3 regions of the Micromonospora sp. NPDC005291 genome follow, and region 1 is predicted to be linked to each of the others. Evidence: riboswitches for the same ligand, from Rfam matches in the RefSeq annotation. Region 1 holds a riboswitch; each other region holds the start of a gene.
What was found. Region 1 has a riboswitch for S-adenosylmethionine ahead of ABZT18_RS09280 (ABC transporter substrate-binding protein). Riboswitches for the same ligand answer to the same signal wherever they lie in the genome.

Region 1 (3,267 bases):
CCCACCCGCTGCCGCAGCGCGTCCGGGTCGTCGCCCAGCACGCTGCGCCCGTCCAGCAGCACGTCGCCGCGGTCCGGCTCGATCAGCCGGTTGATGGTGCGCAGGAGGGTGGACTTGCCCGACCCGGACGGGCCGATCACGCAGGCCGTCGCGCCGCGCGGCACCGTGAGGTCGACGCCGCGCAGCACCCGGTTGGGCCCGAAGGCGAGGTGTACGTCGCGGACGTCGAGGCTGACCGAGGTGGTCGTGGCGGTGGTCATCATCGGTTCCCTTCCGTCGCGGCGGGCAGCGCCGACGAGGTGTCGTCGTCCTCGTCCGTCGGCGCGCTAGCCGGCCGACCGTTGCGCAGCCGCCGGTCGATCCAGTTGACGACGTGCGTCAGCGGGACCGTCAGCGCCAGGTAGAAGAGGCCGGCCAGCAGCAGCGCGGACTCGTTGCCGGTGGTGGCCGCGTAGTCCTGCCCGATCCGGAACAGCTCCCGCTGGCTGGCCACCAGGCCGAGGAAGTAGACCAGGCTGGAGTCCTTGATCAGCGCGATGAGCTGGTTCACCCAGGCCGGCAGCACCCGCCGGATGCCCTGCGGAATGATCACCAGCCGCATCGCGTCGGCCCAGGAGAAACCGAGAGCACGGGCGCCCTCCAACTGGGCGGCCTCCACCGACTGGATGCCGGAGCGGAAGATCTCCCCGATGTACGCCGCCGCGATGAGCGACAGCGCCAGAATCCCCAGCGGGTAGGGGTCCGGTCCCCAGACCCGCATGCCCAGTGGGGCCAGCCCGACGCCGATCAGCAGGATCGTCGCCGCGGCCGGTAGCCCTCGGAACACGTCGGTGTAGACCCGCGCCGGCCAGCGCAGCCACCGGCTGCGGGAGATGCCCGCGACGGCGAGCAGCAGGCCCAGCACCGAGCCGAGCAGGGCGGCGGAGACCGCCAGGATCAGCGTGTTGGGCAACCCGACGGTCAGCATCTCGGGCAGCGCCTCGCGCATCGCGTCCCAGTCGAAGAAGGTCTCCCACATGGTGCTCAACGGATCCATCGGTCGCCTCTCCTACCGCCCTGCTCGCTCGTCACCGGGTACGCCTCAGGACACGGTCGACGCGGACGCCGACGGCACGGTCGACGCGGACGCTGACGGCACGGCCACCGTTCCGCTGCCCGGCTTGAAGTCCTCCGGAACCGGCCGGCCCGGGTAGTACTGCGCCTGCAACCGGCTCCAGGTGCCGTCCGCGATGACCTCGTCGAGGCCCTTGTTCAGCGCCGCACGCAGCTTGTCGCTTCCCTTGGCGACGGCGTACGCGGTCGGTGTCGGGCTGAGCTGCTTGGCCGCCACGGTGATCTTGCCCTTGCTGTCGGCGGCCGATTTCTCACCGATCTCCGCCGGAGCGATCCACGCGTCGGCCGTGCCGGCCTTGAGCTGGTTGATCGCGCCGTTGTAGTCCGGCACCCGCACCGGGTCGAGCTGCTTGCCCGTGGCGTAGTCGTCCTGGACGGTGCCCTGCACCACCACGACCCGCTTGCCGGCGAGCTGGTCGAAGTCGGTGATCGGCGAGCCGGCCGGGACGTCCAGGCCGAAGTAGCCGAAGTCGTAGCCGTTGCCGAAGTCGACGGTCTTCTTCCGCGCCTCCGTGATGGTGATCGAGGAGCTGCCAACGTCGAACTTGCGGTTGTTGACCTGGGAGAGCAGCGCGGAGAAGTCGGTGCCGACGAACTCGACCTTCAGGCCGAGCTTCCCGGCCACCGCGGTCAGCAGGTCGTTGTCGAAGCCGGTGAACGTGCCGTCCTTGAGGTACACGTTCGGCGGTGCGTCGGTCAGCGTGCCGGCGCGCAGCACGCCCGGCTGGGACAGGCCGTACGGGTTGGCGGTGGCGTCGGACGAGCTGTCCCCGCCGCAGGCGGTGAGCGCGGTGGCGGCCAGGATCGTGGCCGCGCCCAGGGCGGCGGCGCGGGTCAGGGCAGGAAGGAATCGCACGGGTGTCTCCGAAAGGGTTGTCTCGGCGCGCACGGGCGTGCGCCGCCGACGGTGCGCCCGATGGGCGTACCGCTGGGGAGGGTTCGGGAAGAGGGGTGCGCTAGTGCGCGGTGCCGCGACGACAGGCGGCGCTGCACATTCGCATCATGTCCACGTGCCGTCGCCGGGTCAGTGCGGGCGAAGGCCAACCGGCGGGGAATTCCGCGACGTCGGTCGGTGGGGCGGTGCTGAGGATGCGCATGGCTCTCCCGGGTCTGTGCTGACCTGGGTGCCAGGCCACGCTTGCACCGACGTCGTGCCGGTGCCTGGTCTTCACCCGGGGCACCCCACCGCGGAGGAGGGTTGCCGGCCAGCAAGCCGGGGCTTCGCGCTGGCACTCATGACCTGCGCCGAGGTTAGCAGCAGAAACCAGCCGCTCGTCCAGTCGATATGACCACGCTCACCGTCCGCGCCCGACGCGTGGCCCGCAGGTCAGCCGGCGTGCACGTGTGGGCGGCGCGTCTGGTCGGGCTCCTGGCGGCGCAGGATCTCCCGGGTGACCGAGGCGATCTCGCCCTGCCCGAACGCCAGGTAGCGCAGGACGTTGCGGGCCGGGCCGCCCTCGGTCCACTCGAAGTAGATGTGTGGGCGCCGCCGGCTGCGGTTGCGGATCTCCAGCAGCATGGCGGCCAGCGCGTTCGGCACCGAGGAGCTGGCAAGGCTGAGCACCGGGAAGCGGTCGTGCGCCACGCTGCCGCGCACCAGCAGGCCGGTCTCGAAGTCCGACGGGTCGGTGACATGGACCTCGACGAAGATGACGTCGCTGTCGTCGGGGAAGTCGTTGTCCGCCACCGCCTGGGCGAGCTTGTCGCGGTACTCGGTGAGGTCGCGCCGCTCCGGCTCGTGCGCGATGAGGCGGATCCGACGCTCGCTCCGCTCGGCGATGATCGCCGTCGCGACCGGGTCGAAGTCGACCCGGTCGACCCGCAGCTCGAAGGCCCGCATCACCCGCGACAGCGCCGACACCACGATCATCCCACCGATGAAGCAGGCGGCGATCTTCACACCGTCGGGACGTTCCACCACGTTCGCCACAGTGGTGTAGACGAACACCACAGCGATGATCCCGAACGCGACCGTGCGGCCGCGCTGCCCGCGCCGCCGTGCCGCGAGGGTCACCGCCGTCGCCGCCGAGGTGATCAACACCAGAACACCGGTGGCGTACGCGCCGCCCTGCGCGTCGACGCTCGCCCGGAAGACGACCGTGATCAGGAACGCCACCGTGGTGAACACCAGCACCAGTGGCCGGATGGCCCGCG
Region 2 (3,267 bases), on a different contig from region 1:
CCCAGCAACAAGGAAACATTAAACTCATCGACTTCAATACCTCATCATTGAGCAGATTCATTCTCTTCAATGGAGGTGCCCATGAACGTCTCTCGGCTCGGCGGGCCGACCCTGTCCCTGTTCCGCATCGTGACCGGCCTGCTGTTCACGTTGCACGGACTGTCCTCGATCTTCGGGTTGTTCGGCGGCAACCCGATGACCGGCACGGCAATACCCTTCGGCGCCTGGCCGGGCTGGTGGGCCGCGCTGATCCAACTGATCTGCGGCGTGCTCGTGCTGGCCGGGCTCTTCACCCGGCCCGCCGCGCTTCTCGCGTCGGGCTCGATGGCGTACGCCTATTTCGTGGTGCACCAGCCGGACGGCCTGCTGCCGCTGCGCAACGGGGGTGAGCTGGCAGCGCTCTTCTGCTGGTCGTTCCTGCTGGTCGCGGTGCTCGGTCCGGGTAACTGGGCGCTCGACACGCTGCTCGCCCGGCGTCGTGCCGGCGCTCCATCGGCTTCGGTGGCCGAGCCCAGCCCGGTATCCGTCTGACCGCACGCGCACCGCGCGTCGCCGGAGCCTCGACGAGGCGGTTCCGGCGGCGCGTCCGCTCAGGGCGTGCTGAGTACCGCGTCTAGGAGGCCGGGGTAGAGCTTGTCCAGCTCGTCGCGGCGGAGCCGCACCAGGCGGCTGGTGCCGGCGGCCCGGGTACGGGTCAGGCCGGCCTCGCGCAGCACCTTGAGGTGGTGACTGCGGGTCGCCTTGGAGACTCCGAACTCGAAGGTGCTGCAGGCGGACTCACCGCCCTGGGCGAGCGCCCGGACGATCTGTAGCCGCACGTCGTCGGCGAGTGCGGCCAGCACGGTAGTGACCGGTATGTCTTTCAGGTCGGGTTCGTGCAGCTCCATGTGACCAGTGTAACCGTTGTTCGACGATCGTCGAACAAGACCCTATGGTCGGTCCGTTGGTTCGACAATACTCGAACATTGGAGCTGGCCTTGCGATCCCGTGCCGCCGCCTATCCGCTGCTCGCCGTGCTCGGCTGGGGCGTGATGTTCCCGATCCTGGCCAGTGCGCTGACCCGGGTCGATCCGCTCAACCTGACCACCATCCGTTACCTGCTGGCCGTCCTCATCCTGGTCGCCATCCTGCTGCTCCGCGAAGGCTCGGCCGCGCTACAGCTCGGCGGCCGGGGGGTCGAAGTGGTGGTGCTCGGGGTGGTCGGCTTCGCCGGCTTCAACCTGCTCACCAGCCTGGCGCTCGCACATGCCGCCCCGCAGCAGATCGCCCTCTTCGTGGCCACCACCCCGGTGATCACCCAACTGGTCCGCTGGGCCCGCGACGGCGTACGCCCGAAGCCCCTCCTACTGGCCCTCTCGCTGGTGGCGCTCCTCGGCGTCGGCCTGGTGATCACCCGCGGAAGTCTGGCCGGACTCGGCCAGTTCGGCCTCGGCGGCGTGATGATGATCGGCGCGGTGGTCGGCTGGGGCATTTACACCCACGGCGCCAGCCGCTTCGGCGAGTGGTCGCCGTTGCGCTTCACCACTCTGACCGCGCTCGCCGGCACGGCCGCCATGCTGGCCGCGAGCATCGTCGCCGACGCCGTCGGGCGGCAGCACGCGCCGGCCGTCGGCGACGTCGTGGCGGTCGCCCCACAGGTGGCGTACGCCACGATCGGTGGCGCCGTGATCGCGGTGCTGGCCTGGAACACCGGCGTGCAGCGGCTCGGTTCCGCCAATGCCGCCCTGTTCATGAACCTGGTCCCGGTGACCACCTTCGTGGTGCAGATCACCCGGGGCTACCGGCCGGAGCCGGTCGAGCTGGTCGGCGCCGCGATCACCATCGCCGCCCTGGTCGCCGCGAACCTCGCCATGCGGACCCGGCCTCGGCCTTCGCCGCTGCCCCGGACGACGGCGGTCACGGACCCGATCGCGGTGATCGACCCGGCGGCGGTGAGCATCCGCTGACCCACGCACTGGGATCTGCGGTGGAGGTCGCCGCCCACGGTGCCTAGACTCGACGGCACAACTGAATACCTCATCCAGAGGGGCTGAGGGATACGGCCCGACGACGCCCCGGCAACCACCCCGCGCGCTCACCGCTGAGCGACCCGCGGGGCAGGTGCCAATTCCGTCCCCGCCGCACCGTGCGATGCGGGGAAAGATGAGAGGACTCTCGACATGACGTCGACGCTCGCCGCCTCCGGCATCGACACCTCCTCCAGCCCCGCTCGCGCCCTGGTCTGCCGTGCCTGCTCGGCCCGCTATCCGCTGGCCGCCCAGCACGCCTGTTACGAGTGTTTCGGCCCGCTGGAGGTCGACTACGACGCCGCCGCACTGGCCGCCGTCACCCGGGAGCAGATCGAGGCCGGCCCGAACAACATCTGGCGGTACGCCGCGCTGCTGCCGGCCGGCCAGGACCCGGCCACCCGGGTCACCCTCAACCCGGGGCTCACCCCGCTGGTGGCGGCCCCGCACCTCGCCGCCGAGCTGGGCATCACCGCGCCGCTCTGGGTCAAGGACGACAGCGCCAACCCCACCCACTCGTTCAAGGACCGGGTCGTCTCGGTGGCGCTCACCGCCGCGAAGGCGCTCGGCTTCGCCCGGTTCGCCTGCGCGTCGACCGGCAACCTGGCCAACTCGGTGGCCGCACACGCCGCCCGCGCCGGGGTGCCCTCAGTGGTCTTCATCCCCAGCGACCTGGAACAGGGCAAGGTGATCACCACGGCCGTCTATGGCGGTGAGCTGGTCGCCATCGACGGCTCGTACGACGACGTGAACCGACTCTGCGGCGAGCTGGTGGAGACCGACGAATTCGAGGACACCGCGTTCGTCAACGTCAACGTCCGGCCGTACTACGCGGAGGGCTCCAAGACGCTCGGCTACGAGGTGGCCGAGCAGCTCGGCTGGCGGATCCCCGCACAGGTGGTCATCCCGATGGCCAGCGGTGAGCTGCTCACCAAGATTGACAAGGCGTTCTCCGAGCTGGTCGAGATCGGCCTGGTCGAGGCGCCGGCCGGCGGCTGGAAGGTCTTCGGTGCCCAGTCGGCAGGTTGCAACCCGATCGCCACCGCCCTGCACGCCGACACCGACACGATCACCCCGGTCAAGCCCACCGGCATCGCCAAGTCACTCAACATCGGCGACCCGGCCGCCGGCCTCTACGCCCTGGAAGCGGTCCGCCGCACCGGCGGCTGGATGGAGTACGCCGACGACGACGAGATCCGCGCCGGCATCCGCGATCTGGCCCGCACCACCGGCGTCTTCGCCGAGACCGCTGGCGGGGTCA
Region 3 (3,267 bases), on a different contig from region 1:
GGCGGTCCGCTCCTGATCGGCGGGTTTGCGGTCCAGGCCGCGCAGTGTCCCGTCGCGCAGCAGGGCCAGCCGGGTGGCGGCGAACTGGTAGCCGCGCATCGCCCGCACCCCGGCGTCCCCAGCCACCCGCCGGGCCCAACTGCGGGCCGCGTGTCGCCTGCCGAGGCTGCTCAGGGCGGCCACCTCGGGCGGGCTCAGCCAGCCGGCGCGTACGTAGTCCGGCAATGTCCGCTCCGTGAGCCGCCCCTCCCAGGCGCGCAGCCACACCGCGAGCCCCACCATGCCGAAGAAGACCGGCACCATCAGGCCCAGGAAGCCGTACAACATGATCACTGTCTCGCCGGTGGCCTGGGTCAGCGTGGGCAGCAGGTTCCACGTGCCGTGCAGCATCATCGCCAGCAGCAGGCCGCCGATCGGGGCGAGCAGCCGGACCCGCCGGTCGGCCGTCCGGGCCGCGATGCCCAGCCCCACACCGGTCATCGAGGTGAAAAGCGGATGGGCGAACCCGAACAGCAGGATCCGTACGATGAAGATCGCGATGACCTGCTGCGTGCCGGTCGCCGGGCCATACCGGTCCGCGCCGGTCGCATAGCCGTAACCGCCCAGGTAGAGGATGTTCTCCACCATGGCGAAGCCGACCGCCGAGAGCCCGCAGTAGACCAGGCCGTCGGTGATCCCGGACCACTCACGGCGGCGGAACACCAGCAGCAGGATCGGGCCCAGGGCCTTGGTCAGCTCCTCGATGAACGGCGCGACCAGCACCCCGGTGAGTGCGGACGGCAGGCCCCAGTCGGCGAAGCGGTTGGCGGCGAATTCGTTCACCGTGAGCGAGGCGGCGGTGGAGACGAACGCACCCCAGGCGAAACAGAAGATCAGATACTTCAGCGGTTCCGGTTCGTACCGGTCCAGCCAGAGGAAGCAGGCGACCAGCACCGGCACCGGCAGGATGGCGGCGACCACCCCGATCAGCAGGGCCTGCACGCCGAGCGACTGGCCGAGCGTGAAGACCATGAACACCGCGCAGGCGGCGATGAACAGCACCACCCCGGCCAGCACCAGGAACCGCCGCCAGCCCAGTCGGCGTAGCGGCATCCGGGGCGCCTCGCCGACGGACGGGGCTGCGGGTGCGGGCGACGACGGCAGCGGTGAACCGGGCGGGGTGTCGGCCATGCGGTCAGCGTAGCCATCCATTGCCGGCTGGTCCGCTCGCATCCACAGCCGCTATGCTGCTGGCTGGTCACGAGCGCCAGCATCAAGCCCCGGCTTGCTGGCCGGCAACCCTCGTCGAGTTCGCGGTGGGGTGCCCCGGGTGATGACCGGGCCCAGCCCGATCGGTGCGCTGGGCAAGCGCGGACCCCGTCCCGACTGTGCACCCGGGGTCCCTGACCCCGGAGGTTCCGGCGTGTCCGTCACCCTCGTTCCCTCGCTGCCCACCCGCTTCGACACCGCGCCCGCAGCGGCCCCGTCGCGGCCGCTCGACGTCCTCGGCGTACCGGGCGAGATCAACCTGGACTACGCGGCGAGCGCGCCGTGCGCGCGGGCCGCCGCCGACGCGGTGGCGGAGCTGCTGCCCTGGTACGCCAGTGTGCACCGTGGCGCGGGAGCGCTGTCCCGGCGCTGCACCCTGGAATACGAGCAGGCCCGGCAGACGGTCGGCGACTTCTTCGGCGCCCGCGCCGACGATCACGTGATCTTCACCCGCAACACCACTGACGCGCTCAACCTGCTGGCCCGGGCGCTGCCGGCCGGCACGACCGTGGTCACCAACGCCTCCGAGCATCACGCGAACCTGCTGCCCTGGCCGCGCGGCTCCGTCCGGCTCCCGGTGCCCACCGGCCCGGACGGGGCGGTACGCGACCTCGCCGCCGCCCTCACCGAGCTGCGCCGGGGCAGCAGCCCGGCGCTGCCGGTGCTGGTCGCGGTGACCGGTGCGAGCAACGTGACCGGTGAGCGGTGGCCGGTCGCCGAGCTGGCCCGGGTGGCCCACCGGCATGGGGCCCGGATCGTGCTCGACGCCGCGCAACTCGCCCCGCACGCCCCGGTCGACCTGCTCACGCTCGACGTCGACTACCTGGCCGTGTCCGGCCACAAGCTGTACGCGCCGTTCGGTGCGGGGGTGCTGATCGGCCGCGCGGACTGGCTGGACGCCGCCCCGCCCTACCTGGCCGGTGGCGGCGCCACCAGCCACGTGGGGTCAGCCACGCACGACGTGACCTGGGCGACCGGCCCGGCGCGGCACGAGGGCGGCACCCCGAACCTGCTCGGCGCGGTGGCACTGGCCGCGGTGTGCGCGGCGCTCGACGAGGCGGACCGGGCCGCGCTGGCCGCCCACGAGCAGGCGCTGCTGACCCGGCTGCGGACCGGCATCGCCGCCCTGCCGCACGTGGTGGAGTTGCGCACGTTCGGCCCGGACGCGCCCCGCGTCGGCATCGTCTCGTTCGTGGTCGCCGGGTGGGATTCCGCCGACGTGGCCACGCGGCTGGCCGCCGAGCACCGGATCGGCGTACGCGACGGGCTGTTCTGCGCCCACCCGCTGGCACGGCGCCTGCTCGCCGAGGCGGCGGGGCGAACCGGCCGGCAGGACCTGCCGCCCACCGCGCTGCGCGCCAGCATCGGCCTGGGCAGCACGGCCGCTCAGGTGGACCGGCTGCTCGCCGCGCTCGCTGCCTTGGGCTGAGGGCGGGCGGCGCGCCGCAGAACCGGTCAGCCGACCGGTGGGGCGGTGGGCGGCTTCGGCGGCTCGCCCGGCTCGGCCGGTTCACCGACCGGCCGCTCCTGCTCCCCGAAGGCGGTGCGGATCCACCGGTTCGCCTCCTCCTGCTCGATCCCGGAGGCCACCAGCAGGTCGCTCGCGGTGGTCCGGATCTGGGCGACCACCACGCTGCCCGAGAAGCCGACCCCGGCGCCATACGCCCGGCCGGCTTCGCTGACCGCCCGCAGGGACCGCTCCCTGGACTTCTCCGGCTCCTCACCGGCGGCGAACTCGTGCTTGAGCAGCCGGACCGACTCGGCGAGGTGGCCGATGGCGTCCGGCATCGGATCGGGCACCGGCTCCTCGTCCTCGATCTGCGTCACGGCCCGGCGGATCAGCGTGCCGGTGTTGCGCATCGCCCGGTCGATCGGGTCGGCCGCCTCCGCATAGTGGGTCAACTCGTCGCGCCGATGCCAGCGGGCCGGGGAGAGTGTTGAGGTCTCCTTCGCCCCCTCGATCGCCTCGGCCAACGTGGCCAGCTCCTCCTTGTTGTTGCGCAACCGTTCGAGCGCCTG

Region 2: linked by a shared signal. The riboswitch ahead of thrC (threonine synthase) and the one ahead of ABZT18_RS09280 (ABC transporter substrate-binding protein) in region 1 are both predicted to bind S-adenosylmethionine.
Region 3: linked by a shared signal. The riboswitch ahead of ABZT18_RS12885 (aminotransferase class V-fold PLP-dependent enzyme) and the one ahead of ABZT18_RS09280 (ABC transporter substrate-binding protein) in region 1 are both predicted to bind S-adenosylmethionine.

The regions. Positions count from the first base shown of each region.
Region 1 covers NZ_JBEXGR010000005.1:121,525-124,791, forward strand. Annotated here, with positions in the region: gene ABZT18_RS09270 (amino acid ABC transporter ATP-binding protein) at 1-263, opposite strand, end outside; gene ABZT18_RS09275 (amino acid ABC transporter permease) at 260-1,036, opposite strand; gene ABZT18_RS09280 (ABC transporter substrate-binding protein) at 1,082-1,969, opposite strand; SAM riboswitch class IV at 2,243-2,354, opposite strand; gene ABZT18_RS09285 (amino acid transporter) at 2,441-3,267, opposite strand, start outside.
Region 2 covers NZ_JBEXGR010000007.1:108,744-112,010, forward strand. Annotated here, with positions in the region: gene ABZT18_RS12790 (DoxX family protein) at 82-531, shown strand; gene ABZT18_RS12795 (metalloregulator ArsR/SmtB family transcription factor) at 591-887, opposite strand; gene ABZT18_RS12800 (DMT family transporter) at 966-1,946, shown strand; SAM riboswitch class I at 2,014-2,149, shown strand; gene thrC (threonine synthase) at 2,160-3,267, shown strand, end outside.
Region 3 covers NZ_JBEXGR010000007.1:129,225-132,491, reverse strand. Annotated here, with positions in the region: gene ABZT18_RS12890 (PrsW family intramembrane metalloprotease) at 1-1,212, opposite strand, end outside; SAM riboswitch class IV at 1,236-1,356, shown strand; gene ABZT18_RS12885 (aminotransferase class V-fold PLP-dependent enzyme) at 1,427-2,677, shown strand; gene ABZT18_RS12880 (FUSC family protein) at 2,704-3,267, opposite strand, start outside.